2 regions of the Enterobacter sp. H2G27 genome follow, and region 1 is predicted to be linked to the other one. Evidence: predicted binding sites of a transcription regulator. Region 1 holds the regulator's gene; the other holds the start of a gene.
The links. The regulator PurR, encoded in region 1, represses purine synthesis genes. The targets are predictions, from matches to a motif close to CANGCAAACGTTTGCNTG.
Positions count from the first base shown of each region.

Region 2: a site for PurR is predicted at 6,061-6,078, ahead of cvpA (colicin V production protein). Genes of this name have one in related genera too.

Region 1 covers NZ_JBSVSI010000001.1:1,629,502-1,637,230, forward strand. The annotation lists gene mdtK (MdtK family multidrug efflux MATE transporter) at 1-11, opposite strand, end outside; gene ACW9E7_RS07750 (riboflavin synthase subunit alpha) at 237-878, shown strand; gene cfa (cyclopropane fatty acyl phospholipid synthase) at 911-2,059, opposite strand; gene punC (purine nucleoside transporter PunC) at 2,358-3,557, opposite strand; gene punR (DNA-binding transcriptional activator PunR) at 3,672-4,583, shown strand; gene purR (HTH-type transcriptional repressor PurR) at 4,601-5,626, opposite strand; gene cydH (cytochrome bd-I oxidase subunit CydH) at 5,924-6,013, shown strand; gene ACW9E7_RS07780 (MFS transporter) at 6,177-7,343, shown strand; gene sodB (superoxide dismutase [Fe]) at 7,382-7,729, opposite strand, start outside.
Region 2 covers NZ_JBSVSI010000001.1:2,910,074-2,917,802, forward strand. The annotation lists gene ACW9E7_RS13730 (ABC transporter permease) at 1-452, opposite strand, end outside; gene ACW9E7_RS13735 (histidine ABC transporter permease HisQ) at 449-1,135, opposite strand; gene hisJ (histidine ABC transporter substrate-binding protein HisJ) at 1,224-2,006, opposite strand; gene argT (lysine/arginine/ornithine ABC transporter substrate-binding protein ArgT) at 2,233-3,015, opposite strand; gene ACW9E7_RS13750 (UbiX family flavin prenyltransferase) at 3,307-3,876, opposite strand; gene purF (amidophosphoribosyltransferase) at 3,966-5,483, opposite strand; gene cvpA (colicin V production protein) at 5,517-6,005, opposite strand; gene dedD (cell division protein DedD) at 6,171-6,869, opposite strand; gene folC (bifunctional tetrahydrofolate synthase/dihydrofolate synthase) at 6,859-7,729, opposite strand, start outside.

The sequences.
Region 1 (7,729 bases):
TACTTCTGCACGTGAACACCTTTATTTTGTAGTTATATGAGAGACTAAAAAAGCCGCCGAAACTGGCAGCAAGAAGAAAATGCAGGGGGGTGCCAGCTATTGTAGCGGGCTTTAGCTATTTATCTAGTGAAAAAATCGCCAGAAAATGCGCTCTGCTGGCAACCTGTTTTTCCAACTGTTATTGTGGAGGGATTAAACGGTGTCATCACCGTTCGGAAAAAACAGGAGTTGTAAGCATGTTTACTGGTATTGTGCAGGGCACTGCCAAAGTGGTGTCCATTGATGAAAAACCTAATTTCCGTACTCATGTTGTTGAGCTGCCGGAATATATGCTCGAGGGCATTGAAACCGGCGCGTCGATTGCCCATAACGGCTGCTGCCTGACCGTTACCGAAATTAACGGCAACCAGATTAGCTTTGATTTAATGAAAGAGACGCTGCGCATCACTAACCTGGGCGAGCTGGTGGTAGGCGATACCATCAACGTTGAGCGCGCGGCGAAGTTCAGCGATGAGATTGGCGGTCATCTTATGTCGGGGCACATCATGACCACCGCCGAAGTGGCGAAAATCGTGACCTCGGAAAATAACCGTCAAATCTGGTTTAAAATGCAGGACCCGTCATTAATGAAATACATCCTCTATAAAGGATTTATTGGCATTGACGGGATTAGCCTGACGGTAGGGGAAGTGACGCCAACGCGTTTTTGCGTGCATTTAATTCCTGAAACGCTGCAGCGCACCACGCTGGGCGCGAAAAAACTGGGGCATCGCGTGAATATCGAAATCGATCCTCAGACCCAGGCTGTGGTGGATACGGTTGAGCGCGTGCTGGCAGCAAAAGAAGCCGCAATAATAAAGACCGCCGAAGAGGAATAAAAAAATAACCCCGGATATCCGGGGTTATTTTTTTAGCGTGCGACACGCAGTCCGTGTTCTATCCCACGGCTGAATACCACCTGCCAGAGCTGAATATCCCGTGCGCGAAACGCCCCCGCGCAGGCATTCAGATAATAGCTAAACATTCGTTTGAATCGTTCAGAATAGTTGTCCGCAATCTCTGGCCAGGCTTTCTGGAAACGTTCATGCCATGCCATTAAGGTGGTGTCGTAGTCCGCGCCAAAGTTATGCCAGTCTTCCATCACGAAATGGGGTTCACTGGCGTTGGCAATCTGGCGAACGGACGGTAAACAGCCATTCGGAAAGATGTATTTGTTGATCCACGGGTCAACGTTGTTGTCGGTCCGCTTAGAGCCGATGGTGTGCAGCAGGAAGAGCCCGTCCGGTTTCAGATTACGATCCACCACCTCAAAGTAGGTATCGTAGTTTTTTGGCCCCACGTGCTCGAACATGCCGACGGAAACGATCCGGTCGAACTGCTCGTTCAGGTCGCGGTAGTCCTGCAGCCGGATATCCACATCGAGACCCTGGCAGCGCTCTCGCGCCATTTTTTGCTGTTCCGCTGAGATCGTCACGCCGACCACGCTGACGCCATAGTGCTTCGCCATAAAATACGCCAGCCCGCCCCAGCCGCAACCGATATCCAGCACGCGCATGCCGGGCTGTAGCTGCAGTTTTTCACTGATCAGACGCAGCTTGGCCTGCTGAGCCTCTTCAAGCGTCGAGGCCTCTTTCCAGTAGGCGCAGGAGTATTGCATGAAAGGGTCCAGCATACGGCTGAACAAATCGTTGCCAAGATCGTAATGTTCTTTGCCAACGATCCACGCGCGTTTTTTACTCTGGAGATTGAAAAGTCGGGCAGAGGCGACGCGCAGGGTGTCTTTCAGGTTGCGAGGGAGTTGATTTTCAAGACCGGCACGCAACACGCTGGCGAAAAAGGTATCCAGACGTTCACACTCCCACCAGCCGTCCATGTAGCTTTCTCCCAGGCCTAACGACCCTTCCCGCAACACGCGTTTAAAAAAGTCGGGATGTTTAACCTGAGGATCGGATGGCGATGATCCATTGATAGTGATGCCTGCTCGACCTAACAGTTCACTGACGATCCGGGACCAGTTATCGTCCGGAACGCTGACTTCTTCTATACACGATGAACTCATAGCTTCTCCATCACCCTACTGTGATCAGAACCTTAAAACAGCGTAGACGCTTTTTTTGGTTTGTGAGAAATCTCACGGTAAATACCGCGAGGCTAGTATCCGACGTAGAACAGAGGAAGGGAGATAACCCTTGCCGAAATGCCTTCCATGGTAAAACGGGAGCACTCCGGCTCCCGTTAACACTTAATATTTATCGTATTTAATCGAACCAAATTTAGTATAGGCTTCAAAATTTGGTGATTCAATAGAAAATTGTTAGCAACCTAATCACTGAAATATAACATGATTTCTGGCGCAATCAGGCATGCGAGGTTTCCACCTGAGCACCGTTATCCTGCTCACGCTGCGCGGAGGCCTGCATGCGATAGCCCAATACCGCCAGCGCTACGGTGAACAGCATCACGCTGGTGGTGGTCAAAAGCGGCGTAGCAATCAGCGCCGAGACCACCAGGCTTGCCAGGAAGCACAAACCCAGCTGCAGGGTGTTCTGCAGCGCGGCGGCGCGGCCTGTTGCCTGCGGGAATGGACGCAGCGCCTGCGCCACAACGATAGGGTAAATCGCCCCGTTCGCAATGGCCATCACGCAGAACGGGATCAAAATTTCGGCCAGACCGGCACCCGGAATAAAGCCAACGGCCCAGGTCCCGATGACGCTCAGCGCATACAGCACCAGCAGCCACGGCAGCATCTGCTGGCCTTCCCATTTTTGCAGCGCCGCGCGACAGCCGTACCCGCCCACAAGGAACGCGATTGTCTGCGGAACATAGCTCAGGCCGATGGCTGCCGGGCTGTAGCCCATATCGTGCAGAATGAACGGCGAGCCGGTGAGCCATGCGAAGAAGCTTGCCGAGCAGGCGGCATAGATCAGGACATTCCCGCGATACGCTTTGGCGCTCAACAGTGAGGTGAAGGTAATCGGCTTCGCGTCGGCATGCGCCTCTTTTTTATGCGCAGGCTTGAGGGCAAACGCCGGCAGCATCAGCACCAGCGTGATGGCAAACAGCGTGGCAAAAATGGCCTGCCAGTCAAAGTGCGCGAGGATCCAGCTGCCCAGCAGCGGAGCCAGGGCAGGGGAGAGGCCCACCAGCGGCATAATGGTGGCGAAAATACGGTTTGTGCGGTTAGCCGGGTAGTAGTCGGTCACCAGCGCCTGCCAGGTCACGGCCGCGGCACAGACGCCCACGGCCTGAACGAAGCGCAGCACCAGCAGCCAGGTGGCGTCGCGTACCCATAACATCCCCAGGCAGCCCACGGCAAAAATGGCCAGACCCAGCAGCAGTACCGGTTTACGACCAAAGCGATCCGAGAGCGGTCCCCAGAGCAGCTGTGCAAAAGCAAAACCGGCGAGGAACAAACTCAGGCTGGCACTGATGGCGGCAGCGGGGGTTTGCAAATCTTCCTGCATCGCGGCAAAAGCCGGCAGGTACATATCGGTGGCCAAAAAGCCCAGCACGCTTAAGCCGCCGAGCCAGACTAAAAAACCGTTCCTGGGTTGCATTATTTTATTCTCCTGAGGAGGCAGGTATACATTGGCGCTGAGTGTAGGGAGTGCAAAGCCGCTTGTGAAACGCTAATATTTGGCGGGTGCATTCAAATTTTTTGCAGGCAGAAAATGTGGTCAGATTATTCTCTTGAAGTGGTCGATGCTGTCGCGCGTAACGGCAGCTTCAGCGGTGCGGCGCAGGAGCTGCACCGCGTCCCTTCGGCCATCAGCTACACGGTGCGTCAACTGGAGGAGTGGCTGGCGGTTCCGCTGTTTGAGCGGCGGCATCGTGACGTGGAATTGACGCCCGCCGGGGCGTGGTTTTTGAAGGAAGGGCGTTCTGTTATCAAAAAAATGCAGATCACCCGCGAACAGTGCCAGCAGATCGCCAACGGCTGGCGGGGACATCTTTCCATCGCGGTGGATAACATCGTGAAGCCGGAACGCACCCGACAGATGATTGTCGATTTCTATCGTCATTTCTCTGACGTTGAGCTGCGGGTCTCGCAGGAGGTGTTCAACGGGGTGTGGGATGCGCTGGCGGACGGCAGGGCGGAGATGGCGATTGGCGCGACGCAGGCGATCCCGGTCGGGGGACGTTACGCCTTTCGCGACATGGGGATGCTGAGCTGGAAATGCGTGGTGGCCAGCGATCATCCTCTGGCAGCGATGGACGGGCCGCTTAGCGACGATACGCTGCGCAACTGGCCCTCGCTGGTGCTGGAGGATACGTCCCGTTCATTGCCCAAGCGTATCACCTGGCTTCTGGACAACCAGCGGCGGGTGGTGGCTCCGGACTGGGAATCGTCGGCGACGTGCCTCAGTGCCGGACTGTGCGTCGCGATGGTGCCCGTTCATTTTGCGCGTCCGCGCATCGATACCGGCGAATGGGTTGAACTGACGCTGGAAAATCCGTTCCCGGACGCGGCCTGCTGCCTGACCTGGCAACAAAATGATGTCTCGCCCGCCATGGCCTGGCTGCTGGATTATCTGGGGGACAGCGAAACGCTGAACCGGGAATGGTTACGGGAGCCAGCGTAGCTGGCCCCGTAAAGGGATTAACGACGGTAGTCGCGGAACGGACCGTCCGCAACGGAACGGCGTTCAATCAGGCGCGGGTGAACTTCAATGGACTGCGACTCTTCGCGCTTGTTGACGATCCTGTCGAGCAGCATATTGAAGGCCGTTTCGCCCAGCGAATCTTTCGGCTGGTGAATGGTGGTCAGCGCTGGGGTGAAGAAGCGCGCGTTACGCACGTTGTCATACCCGATCACGGAAATATCCTGCGGTACGCGCAGACCCAGCTCATCGGCGGCGCAGAGCGCGCCCATGGCCATGATGTCACCCCCGCAGAAAACGGCGGTCGGACGGTGCGGCTGGGAAACGATCTGCTGCATCGCGCGGTAGCCTGATTCCGGCTCAAAGTCGCCCTGCACGATCCAGTTTTCCGGCACGTTGATCAGCGCTTCTTCCATCGCTTTCATAAAACCGGCAAGACGGCCCGCCCCGGTGTTGCGCTCCAGCGGACCCGGGATCACGCCAATCTCGCGGTGACCGCGTTCGATCAAATAACGACCGGCCATATAGCCGCCTTCAAAAGCGTTATCGATAACGGAATCGGTGAAGTCTGCGCGCGCTTCGCCCCAGTCCATCACCACCATCGGAATATGGCGATACTCTTCCAGCATCGACAGCACTGACTCCGGATACTCGGAGCACATTACCAGCAGGCCATCAACGCGCTTTTGCGCCATCATCGACAGGTAGGCACGCTGTTTTTCAATGCTGTTCCACGCGTTGCCCAGAATCAGGGTATAGCCTTTCTGGAAGCAGTTCTTTTCGACCGCTTCAATGATCTCGGCAAAATAGGCCGCTTCACTGCTGGTTGCCAGCAATCCAATGGATTTGGTGTGATTAACCTTGAGGCTACGCGCAACCGCACTTGGCGAATAGTGCAGCTCTTTGATCGCTGCCCAGACGGCGTTGCGCGTCTCTTCCGCCACAAAGCGGGTTTTGTTAATTACATGTGATACGGTTGTGGTGGAAACGTTTGCGCGTTTTGCTACGTCTTTAATTGTTGCCATTAAATGTCACTCCAGACCATATCCTAAGCTCCTGAAAAACTTGAAGGTAAACGTTTGCCTTCTCTCACCCTTATCTCGCAATGTTGAATTGCGGCACGCCGGGAAAACGACACGGGACGTCAGGAGGGGGTCAATGGCCGGTACGCTAATAAATTTAGCGTGGAATTTTGTCCTATCTTGATGAAAAGGGGAAGAGGTAAAGTGGTTATCAGTATAAATCCAGGAAGATTTTTGACGTAATCTGTGCAAAAATGAGCAAGCTCACTTTTCGTGTGGGGATTAAAAGGAGAAAAATTGATGAGTTCCGATCTTAAGTTTTCGCTGTTCACCACCGTTGTTGTGCTGGCTCTGATTGTTGTGGCCGGTCTGACGGCTGCGCTGCACTGATTTACGCGGAGGGAGAGCCTTCTCCCTCCCGACTCCCCGGATTGTTACTTCTCTGGCAAAAATCTTTTGCCATTTTGTTAACTTCTCATTTTTTGTGATTGATGTCATGCTTTCCGCTTCTTTGTTCTGTGTCACCACGTGACACGGCATCCGGAGTTGACGCATGAAAATCAATTTTCCCCTGCTGGCCCTGGCGATTGGCGCTTTTGGGATTGGCACCACTGAATTCTCCCCGATGGGGTTACTGCCCGTCATCGCCCGCGGCGTGGACGTCTCGATCCCCGCGGCAGGCATGTTGATCAGCGCCTACGCTATCGGCGTGATGGTGGGGGCGCCGCTGATGACGCTTCTCCTTTCGCACCGCGCGCGCCGCAATGCGCTGATTTTCCTGATGGCGATTTTCACCCTCGGCAACGTGCTATCGGCCATTTCGCCGGACTACACCACGCTGATGCTGTCGCGTATTCTGACCAGCCTTAACCACGGCGCGTTCTTTGGGCTGGGATCGGTCGTTGCTGCCAGCGTGGTGCCAAAACACAAGCAGGCGAGCGCCGTGGCCACCATGTTTATGGGTCTGACCATCGCTAACATCGGCGGTGTTCCTGCTGCAACCTGGCTGGGAGAAGCGATCGGCTGGCGTATGTCTTTCCTGGCGACGGCCGGGCTGGGCGTGGTCGCGATGGTGGCATTGTTCTTCTCCCTGCCGAAAGGCAGCGCCGGAGAACGTCCGGAAGTGCGTAAGGAGCTGTCGGTGCTGGTGCGCCCGCAGGTGCTTTCCGCACTGCTTACCACCGTTCTCGGGGCAGGGGCGATGTTTACCCTCTATACCTATATTTCACCGGTACTGCACGATATCACCCACGCAACGCCTCTCTTTGTGACCGCGATGCTGGTGCTGATTGGCGTGGGCTTCTCGATTGGTAACTATCTCGGCGGGAAATTTGCCGACCGTTCCGTGAGCGGGACGCTGAAGGGCTTCTTAACCCTGCTGATTGTCATCATGATCGCCATTCCGTGGCTGGCGCGTAACGAGTTTGGCGCCGCGATGGCGATGGTCGTCTGGGGTGCAGCAACGTTCGCCGTGGTGCCACCGCTGCAGATGCGCGTGATGCGTGTTGCGCATGAAGCGCCGGGCCTCTCATCCTCGGTCAATATCGGTGCCTTTAACCTGGGCAATGCGCTCGGTGCGGCGGCCGGTGGGGCCGTTATTTCAGGTGGTCTGGGATACAGCTTTGTGCCGGTGATGGGGGCAATCATTGCCGCGCTCGGCCTGCTGTTGGTGATGATGTCGGGTCGTAAACAGCCAGAAGCAGCCTGCGCTGCGGAATAAACCAAAAACGCAGAAGGGCGAACCCTTCTGCGTGTCTTTTACGCGGCGAAGTTCTTCGCCACAAAGTCCCAGTTAACCAGTGCCCAGAAGTGTTCCAGGTAGTTCGGGCGCGCGTTACGGTAATCGATGTAGTAAGCGTGTTCCCATACGTCCACGGTCATCAGCGGCTTCGCGCTGGTGGTCAGCGGGGTGCCCGCGTTAGAGGTGGATACGATAGCCAGTTTGCCATCCGCCTCTTTAACCAGCCACGTCCAGCCTGAACCGAAGTTCTTGATGGCGGCATCGGTGAATTTCGCCTTGAAGTCCGCGAAGCTGCCAAAGGCGGCGTTGATGGCGGTAGCCAGTTCACCGGCAGGTTCACCGCCGGCATTCGGCGCCAGGCAGTG
Region 2 (7,729 bases), 1.3 Mb from region 1:
ATGATGCAGCGGTAGAGTTTCACCGACGAGAAGCCGTAGGCCCGCGCAGCTTCTATCTCACCGTAAGGGACAGAACGAATCGCCCCCGCGAAAATCTCGGTGGTGTAGGCGCAGGTGTTGAGCGTCAACGCCAGCACCGTACAGTTCAGACCGCTGCGGAAGAACGCATTCAGCATCTCAGTGCCTTTTACGATCTCAAGCGTATACATCCCCGAATAGAACACCAGCAGCTGCACGTACAGCGGCGTACCGCGAAATACGTAGGTGAACAGCCAGATCGGGAACTGGATGAATTTATTGTTCGACACGCGGCCAATGGCGAGAAACACCGCCAGAATACCGCCCATCACCACGGAGGAGATCAGCAGCCAGAGGGTAATCGCCACGCCGGTAAAGCGGTAGCCATCTGTCCACAGCAGCGATTTCCAGTATTCCTGAATAATCTCAATCACAGGTCAGCCCTCTTCACACCCACGGAGTAGCGACGCTCGAGAAGAAGCAGCACACCATTGGAGACGGTCGTAAAGACCAGATAGATCACGCCGCAGACCACCGCAAAGTAGAACGGCTCCCAGGTGCTCTTGCCGGCCAGCTGAGTCGCTTTCACGACGTCTTCCAGACCGAGCAGCGAGACCAGCGCCGTGGCTTTAAGGATAACCTGCCAGTTGTTGCCTATGCCCGGGAGCGCATAGCGCATCATGGCCGGGAACATAATCCGACGAAACGTTTGTGAAGAGGTAAAACCAAATGCGGTTGCCGCCTCAATGTGGCCTTTCGGCACGGCCATGTAGGCGCCGCGGAAGGTTTCGGTGAAGTAGGCGCCGTAGATAAAACCGAGGGTAATAATACCGGCCACCATCGGATCGATATCAATTTGTCCCATGCCCATCGCGTCCGTTACGCTGTTCAGCGCAATCTGCAGACCGTAAAAGATAAGCAGCATCAGCACCAGATCGGGAACGCCGCGAATAAGCGTGGTGTAGCCTTCAAAAATCAGCGCCAGCGGTTTGTTAGCCGAAAGCTTCGCCCCTGCGCCTGCCAGACCTATCAGCACCGCCAGCACCACGGAGCTGATAGCCAGCTCAAGGGTGACAAGCGCGCCCTGTAAAATAACGCCAGAAAATCCGTACAGCATACCGCGAGCCCTGTCGTATCGTGAGTGGTGGAACCGTGTCTTTTCCCCTCCCGCAGCGGGAGGGGCCGCACGTTATTTGACGGGGCGATTAGCCGCCGTAAACATTAAAATCAAAGTACTTTTTCGCCAGCTTGTCGTAGGTACCGTCAGCACGCATTTCAGCGAACGCTTTGTTCAGCGCCTCACGCAGCTCGTTGTCTTCTTTGCGCAGGCCCATACCGGTGCCCACACCAAACAACTTCACGTCCTTAATGGACGGGCCGCCAAACTTGTAATCTTTACCCACCGGCGTTTTCAGGAAGCCTTCGCTTGCCGCGACTTCATCCTGGAATGCCGCATCAATTCGGCCTGCCGTCAGGTCAGCGTAGATATTTTCCTGGCCCTGATAGGAGACGATTTCAATCCCCTTCGGCGCCCAGTGTTCGTTGCCGTAGGTTTCCTGCGTGGTGCCCTGCAGCACGCCGACGCGTTTGCCTTTTAGCGACTCCAGCGTTGGCTGAATGTCAGAAGCTTTAGCTACCACCAGACGTGAATCGGCCGCATAGAGTTTGTCGGTGAAGGCAATCTCCTGCTGGCGTTTTTCGGTGATGGAGAGCGAGGACATGATTACGTCGATTTTTTTCGCTTTCAGGGACGGGATCAGCGCATCCAGCGGGTTCTCAACGTAGGTACACTGTGCTTTGATGCGTTTGCACAGCTCGTTGGCCAGATCGATGTCAAAACCGACCAGTTCACCCTTTGAATTCTTCGATTCGAACGGCGCATAGGTTGGATCGGTACCAATTCGGATTTTCTGCGGAATGGCTGCGAATGCCGCGGTGGCGCTGGAAAAGGCCAGTACCAGAGATAGTGACAACACGAGTTTTTTCATATTTATCCTCAACAAACTGTCTTCATACGGGATTTTTACGACGACGGGGTGGTGCTAATGTGCCATTAATCCCCTCTGCCAGGCAAAGACTAATGCCCTTCAGGCGGGAATTTTTGCATTATAAATGCGTAAGTATGCACAAAGCGATCCAATACAGTGCATTTAACGCACTGTATTGGGTCAACCGCTCCCGCAACGCACCTCTCCGGTGCGTTACAGCCAGGTGTTATTCACCGTATACGTTGAAGTCGAAGTATTTCTTCGCCAGTTTGTCGTAAGTACCGTCTTTACGCAGCTCTGCAAAGGCTTTGTCGAAGGCGGCTTTCAGCTCGGTATCATCCTTACGCAGGCCAATACCGGTGCCGTCACCAAAGTACTTTTTGTCTTTTACAGACGGGCCAGCAAACGCGAATTCTTTGCCCGCAGGCTGCTTCAGGAAGCCTTCGCTCGCGGCGACTTCATCCTGGAATGCAGCATCCAGACGGCCTGCCGCCAGGTCAGAGTAAATCAGATCCTGGTTCTGGTAAGCCACCACGTCTACGCCCTTCTCACGCCAGTTAGCATTGGCATAGCCTTCCTGCGTCGAGCCCTGAAGCACGCCGACGTGTTTGCCCTTCAGAGAGTCGATGGTGGGCTTAATCGGGGAGCCTTTCGGCGCAATCAGGCGAGAATCCGCGGCGTAGAGCTTGTCAGAGAAGGCAATCTCCTGCTGACGTTTTTCGGTGATGGAGAGAGAAGAGATAATGGCGTCAATTTTCTTGGCTTTCAGCGACGGGATTAACGCGTCAAAGTCGCTGCCCACCCATGTGCATTTCACCGCAATGCGCTTGCACATTTCATTACCCAGATCGATATCAAACCCTACGAAATCACCTTTCGCATCCTTGGAAGAGAATGGCGCGTAGGTTGCGTCTGTACCGATACGAACCGTCTGTGGAAGCGCTGCGTAGCTACCTGCTGCCGCACTTAACCCCACGAGCAAAGACAGAGCCAGAACCGTCTTCTTCATACATTTACCCTCAAGTACCGTGATTTTATTATGTATTGTGTTGTGTGTTGTGTTGCAGGCTTCATCTTGCAGGTCTTATGCCACATTGCCGTCTGGTCAAAACTTCGACGTTAAATATGTTAATAAAACGTTGCGATATTGCCTTAATGGTGAAAGATAGCAGGTCTGCCGAACGAACCGGAAAGAGAAAAAGGGAAAAAACGAATTAAATGTCGAGGATATGATCGCCGTTGCATAATTGCCCTGAAACAGGGCAACTTGTCTTTTCATGCACCTGTTTTGTGCACAGATTCAGGCTCCCTGCCAGCGGCTGAAGAGATCTTCGGGCAGGTCGATGTCAAACTGATCCAGCACGCGGTTAACGGTCTGATTAATCACGTCATTCAGCGAGGTCGGGCGATGATAGAACGCGGGTACCGGCGGCATGATGACAGCCCCCAGCTCCGCAGCCTGCGTCATTAAGCGCAGATGGCCCAGGTGCAGCGGCGTTTCCCGCACGCACAGCACCAGGGGACGCCGCTCCTTCAGCACCACATCCGCCGCGCGCGTCACCAGGGTGTCCGTATAGCTGTTCACAATGCCGGAGAGCGTTTTAATTGAACAGGGCAGGATAACCATGCCGGCCGTTTTAAACGAGCCTGAGGAGATGCTGGCAGCGATATCACGGGCATCGTGAACGACATCCGCCAGCGCCTGAACATCGCGCAGGGAGAGATCGGTTTCCAGAGAGAGGGTCTGCCGCGCCGCCTGGCTCATCACCAGATGGGTTTCGACGTCCGCCACGCTACGCAGAACCTGTAACAAACGTACGCCGTAAATCGCGCCGCTGGCGCCGCTGAGCCCAACAATGAGTCGTTTCATGATTTTTGCCCTTACTGATTTCAGGGCAGACTGTGCAGGATTTTGCGGGGAGTTGCAAGTGAGGGCATTCGCCCTCACCTGCCGGAGCATCAACCTTCGTTGTGCATCTCTAAGCTTTCGAGATCGTTCTGCAGCTGGACGGCTTTGGCGTCGTCGTTGCGCAGTGAATCAAGATAGTCGAGGTACTGCTGGTCAACGTCTTTGGTCACGTAAATACCGTTAAACACGGAGCATTCAAACTGCTGAATTTCCGGATTCTCGGCACGCACCGCGTCGATGAGATCGTTCAGATCCTGGAAAATCAGGCCGTCGGCACCGATGATCTGGCGAATTTCATCCACTTCACGACCGTGAGCGATCAGCTCGTTGGCGGTTGGCATATCAATACCGTACACGTTCGGGAAGCGAATCTCCGGCGCAGCAGAGGCCAGGTAGACTTTCTTCGCACCCGCTTCGCGCGCCATCTCGATAATCTGCTCAGAGGTGGTGCCGCGAACGATGGAGTCATCCACCAGCAGAACGTTCTTGTCGCGGAACTCCGCGCGGTTGGCGTTCAGCTTGCGGCGCACGGACTTACGGCGCAGATGCTGCCCCGGCATGATAAACGTGCGGCCAACGTAGCGGTTCTTCACGAAGCCCTGACGGTATGGCTTGTCCAGAATGCGGGCGATCTCCAGCGCGATATCGCAGGAAGTTTCCGGGATAGGAATAACCACGTCGATGTCGAGATCGTCCCACTCACGGGCAATCTTCTCGCCCAGCTTGGTGCCCATGTTGACGCGCGCGCTGTAGACGGAAATCTTGTCGATGAAGGAATCCGGACGGGCAAAGTAAACGTATTCAAACAGGCACGGGTTGCTGACCGGGTTATCGGCACACTGGCGGGTAAACAGCTGACCCTTCTCGGTGATGTAGACCGCTTCGCCCGGCGCAACGTCGCGCAGGAATTCGAAGCCCAGGGTATCCAGCGCCACGCTTTCAGAGGCAACCATATATTCAGTACGGCCATCGCCAAGGTCGCGCTTACCGAGCACCAGCGGACGAATGCCGTTTGGATCGCGGAAGGCGACCATACCGTGACCGATGATCATCGCAACGCAGGCGTACGCGCCGCGGATCTGACGGTTTGTCGCGGCAATCGCGGCAAAGATGTTGTCTGCTTCCAGCGGGTAGTGACGGAAGTTATCCAGCTCGCTGGCAAACACATTGAGCAGGATTTCAGAATCAGAGGTGGTGTTAATGTGGCGACGTTTCTCTTCGAACAGCTTTTTACGCAGCTCATGTGCGTTCGTCAGGTTGCCGTTATGGGCAAGGGTGATGCCATACGGTGAGTTGACGTAGAAAGGCTGTGCCTCGGAGGCGCTGGAACTGCCAGCAGTAGGATAACGAACGTGACCGATCCCCATATTACCTTGCAGACGCTGCATATGGCGGGCTTCAAACACATCGTTTACCAGGCCATTCGCCTTGCGTAAACGGAAGCAGTTGTTTGCATCAATGGTGATGATACCCGCAGCATCCTGCCCACGGTGCTGAAGCACCGTTAACGCGTCATAAATCGACTGGTTTACCGGCATGAAACCGGCGATACCGACAATACCGCACATTCGTCTTTTCCTCGTTAAGCCACATCTCAGGGTTTATGCCCTGGGCAAAAAACTCGACGAGCTTTGCAGATAGTCAAAGAACCATCTGATGATGAAGCTGAACTCTGGAATGAGCTGCGATTTCTGCCAGTCTTCGCTTTTGGAGAACCCGGTGAAGGTATCCAGGAAGAACAGGATCGCGGCCACAATCAGCACGCCTCGCAACGCTCCGAAACAGATCCCGAGCACCCTGTCCGTTCCTGACAGACCGGTTTTCTCGACCAGCTGACCTATCACGTAATTCACGATAGCGCCGACAATCAGCGTTGCGATAAACAGCACCGCGATGGCAATTCCGTTTCGGACCAGTTCATCTTCAAAGCCCGTGAACCAGACAGACAGGTAAGTGTAGTAATGACTGGCGACAAAGAAAGCACAACCCCAAGTCACCAGCGATAACGCTTCACGAACAAAGCCACGGATCAGGCTAACCAGACAGGAAAAACCAATCACCGCTATGATGGCGTAATCAATCCAGACCATATGTGTCCCACGATTAAACGCCCTGTCATCCAGTTCGGGGCGAATTCTAACAGAAAAAGAAAACGTTTGCGTAGGGATTTCCTTCCCGCGCGTAAATAAAAAAGGCGCTGAAAAAATGTTCAACGCCGTGGCTTATCGCCTCTCTCTTAAAGGAGCAGGTCGTACTTAGTTTGCGCTGTAGCCCATCACCACACCGCTCAGACCGGAGATCTGCTTCAGCTCACCCAGCGACCCTTTCAGTTTGTCTTTAGACGCTTCTGGCCCCACGAGGATACGGGTAATTTTACCCTGCACCGGCGTGGAAGGTGAAGTGTAAACACGGTATCCCGCACTTCTCAGTTTGCTCACGACCTCGTTGACTTTGTCGGCGTTTTTCAGCGCACCGAGCTGCACCACGTAGGCTTTACCCGTTGGGGCAGCAGCTTCCTGCTGCGCCGGTTTTGCTGGCGGTGGGGTTTCTGACGCCGCGGCGAGCTGTTCTGCCGTTTTATCGCGCTGCGGTTTCGGCTGCGGCTTCTCAACCGGCTTCGGTTTTTCAACCGGTTTAGGCTGCTCTACCGGCACCGGATCGATATCGCTGCTGCTCGCTGCCGCCAGGCGAGACGGATCGAGCGACGGTGCTGCGGCATCGCCCGCGCGCACCTCTTCCGCCGCGCCTTCCGGTGGCTGAGCAGGCAGCGCCTGCGTCGCCGCGGGCAGCATATCCGGCTCATCGCGGTCACCCGGTTTAGGCACCAGCGGAATAGCGGCAAACTCATCCTGATAATGCTTTTTCTGCCCGTCGAGCAGCCCGGGAAGAATAATCACCCCGAGCGCGACCAGCACAATGGTTCCTGTTAAACGGTTCTGAAACTTACTCGCCACCGGTTCTCCCCGCGTCCATCACTTCCATGACATGTGCCACCGTGTGGAATGAACCACACACCAGCACGGTATCTTCTGGTTTAGCATCCGCCATCGCGGCATGCCAGGCCTGAGCCACGCTACTGTAGATTGCGCCTTTGCCGAGATGTTCCATCAACTGCTCGGCCGTCGCGCCGCGCGGCCCTTCCAGAGGAGCACAATACCAGCTATCGACCACACTCTCCATGCAGGCCAGCGTCCCGCCGATATCTTTATCATGAAGCATACCGATAACCGCCAGCACGCGCCCGGTTTTTGGTAACGATTTGAGACGTCCCGCGAGATACGCCGCCGCATGCGGGTTATGCGCCACGTCCAGAATCAGGCGCGGTGACTCGCTGACAATCTGGAAACGCCCGGGCAGAATTGCGCTCTGAATGCCGTTGCGGATTGCCTGCTCGCTCACCACCAATCCGCTGGCGCGCAGTGCCGCCAGCGCGGTGGCCGCGTTCGGCTGCGGAACCTGCGGCAACGGCAAGTTATCCAGTGCCCCCTGCGCGTCGCTAAAGCGCCAGCCGTTGTTCTGAACCTCATACTGCCAGTCAACGCCGCGGCGCAGCAGACGCGCGCCCTTCTCGTTTGCTACGTCAGCAATGGTGTGTGGCATATCCGGCTCGCCGACCACGGCGGGTTTATTTGCGCGGAAAATACCGGCCTTCTCGCGGCCAATGCTTTCACGATCCGGACCCAGCCAGTCGATATGATCCAGCGCGATGCTGGTGACCACCGCCACATCTGCATCCACGATATTGGTTGCATCAAGACGTCCCCCGAGGCCAACCTCAAGGATCACCACATCCATCTGCGCCTGTTTAAACAGC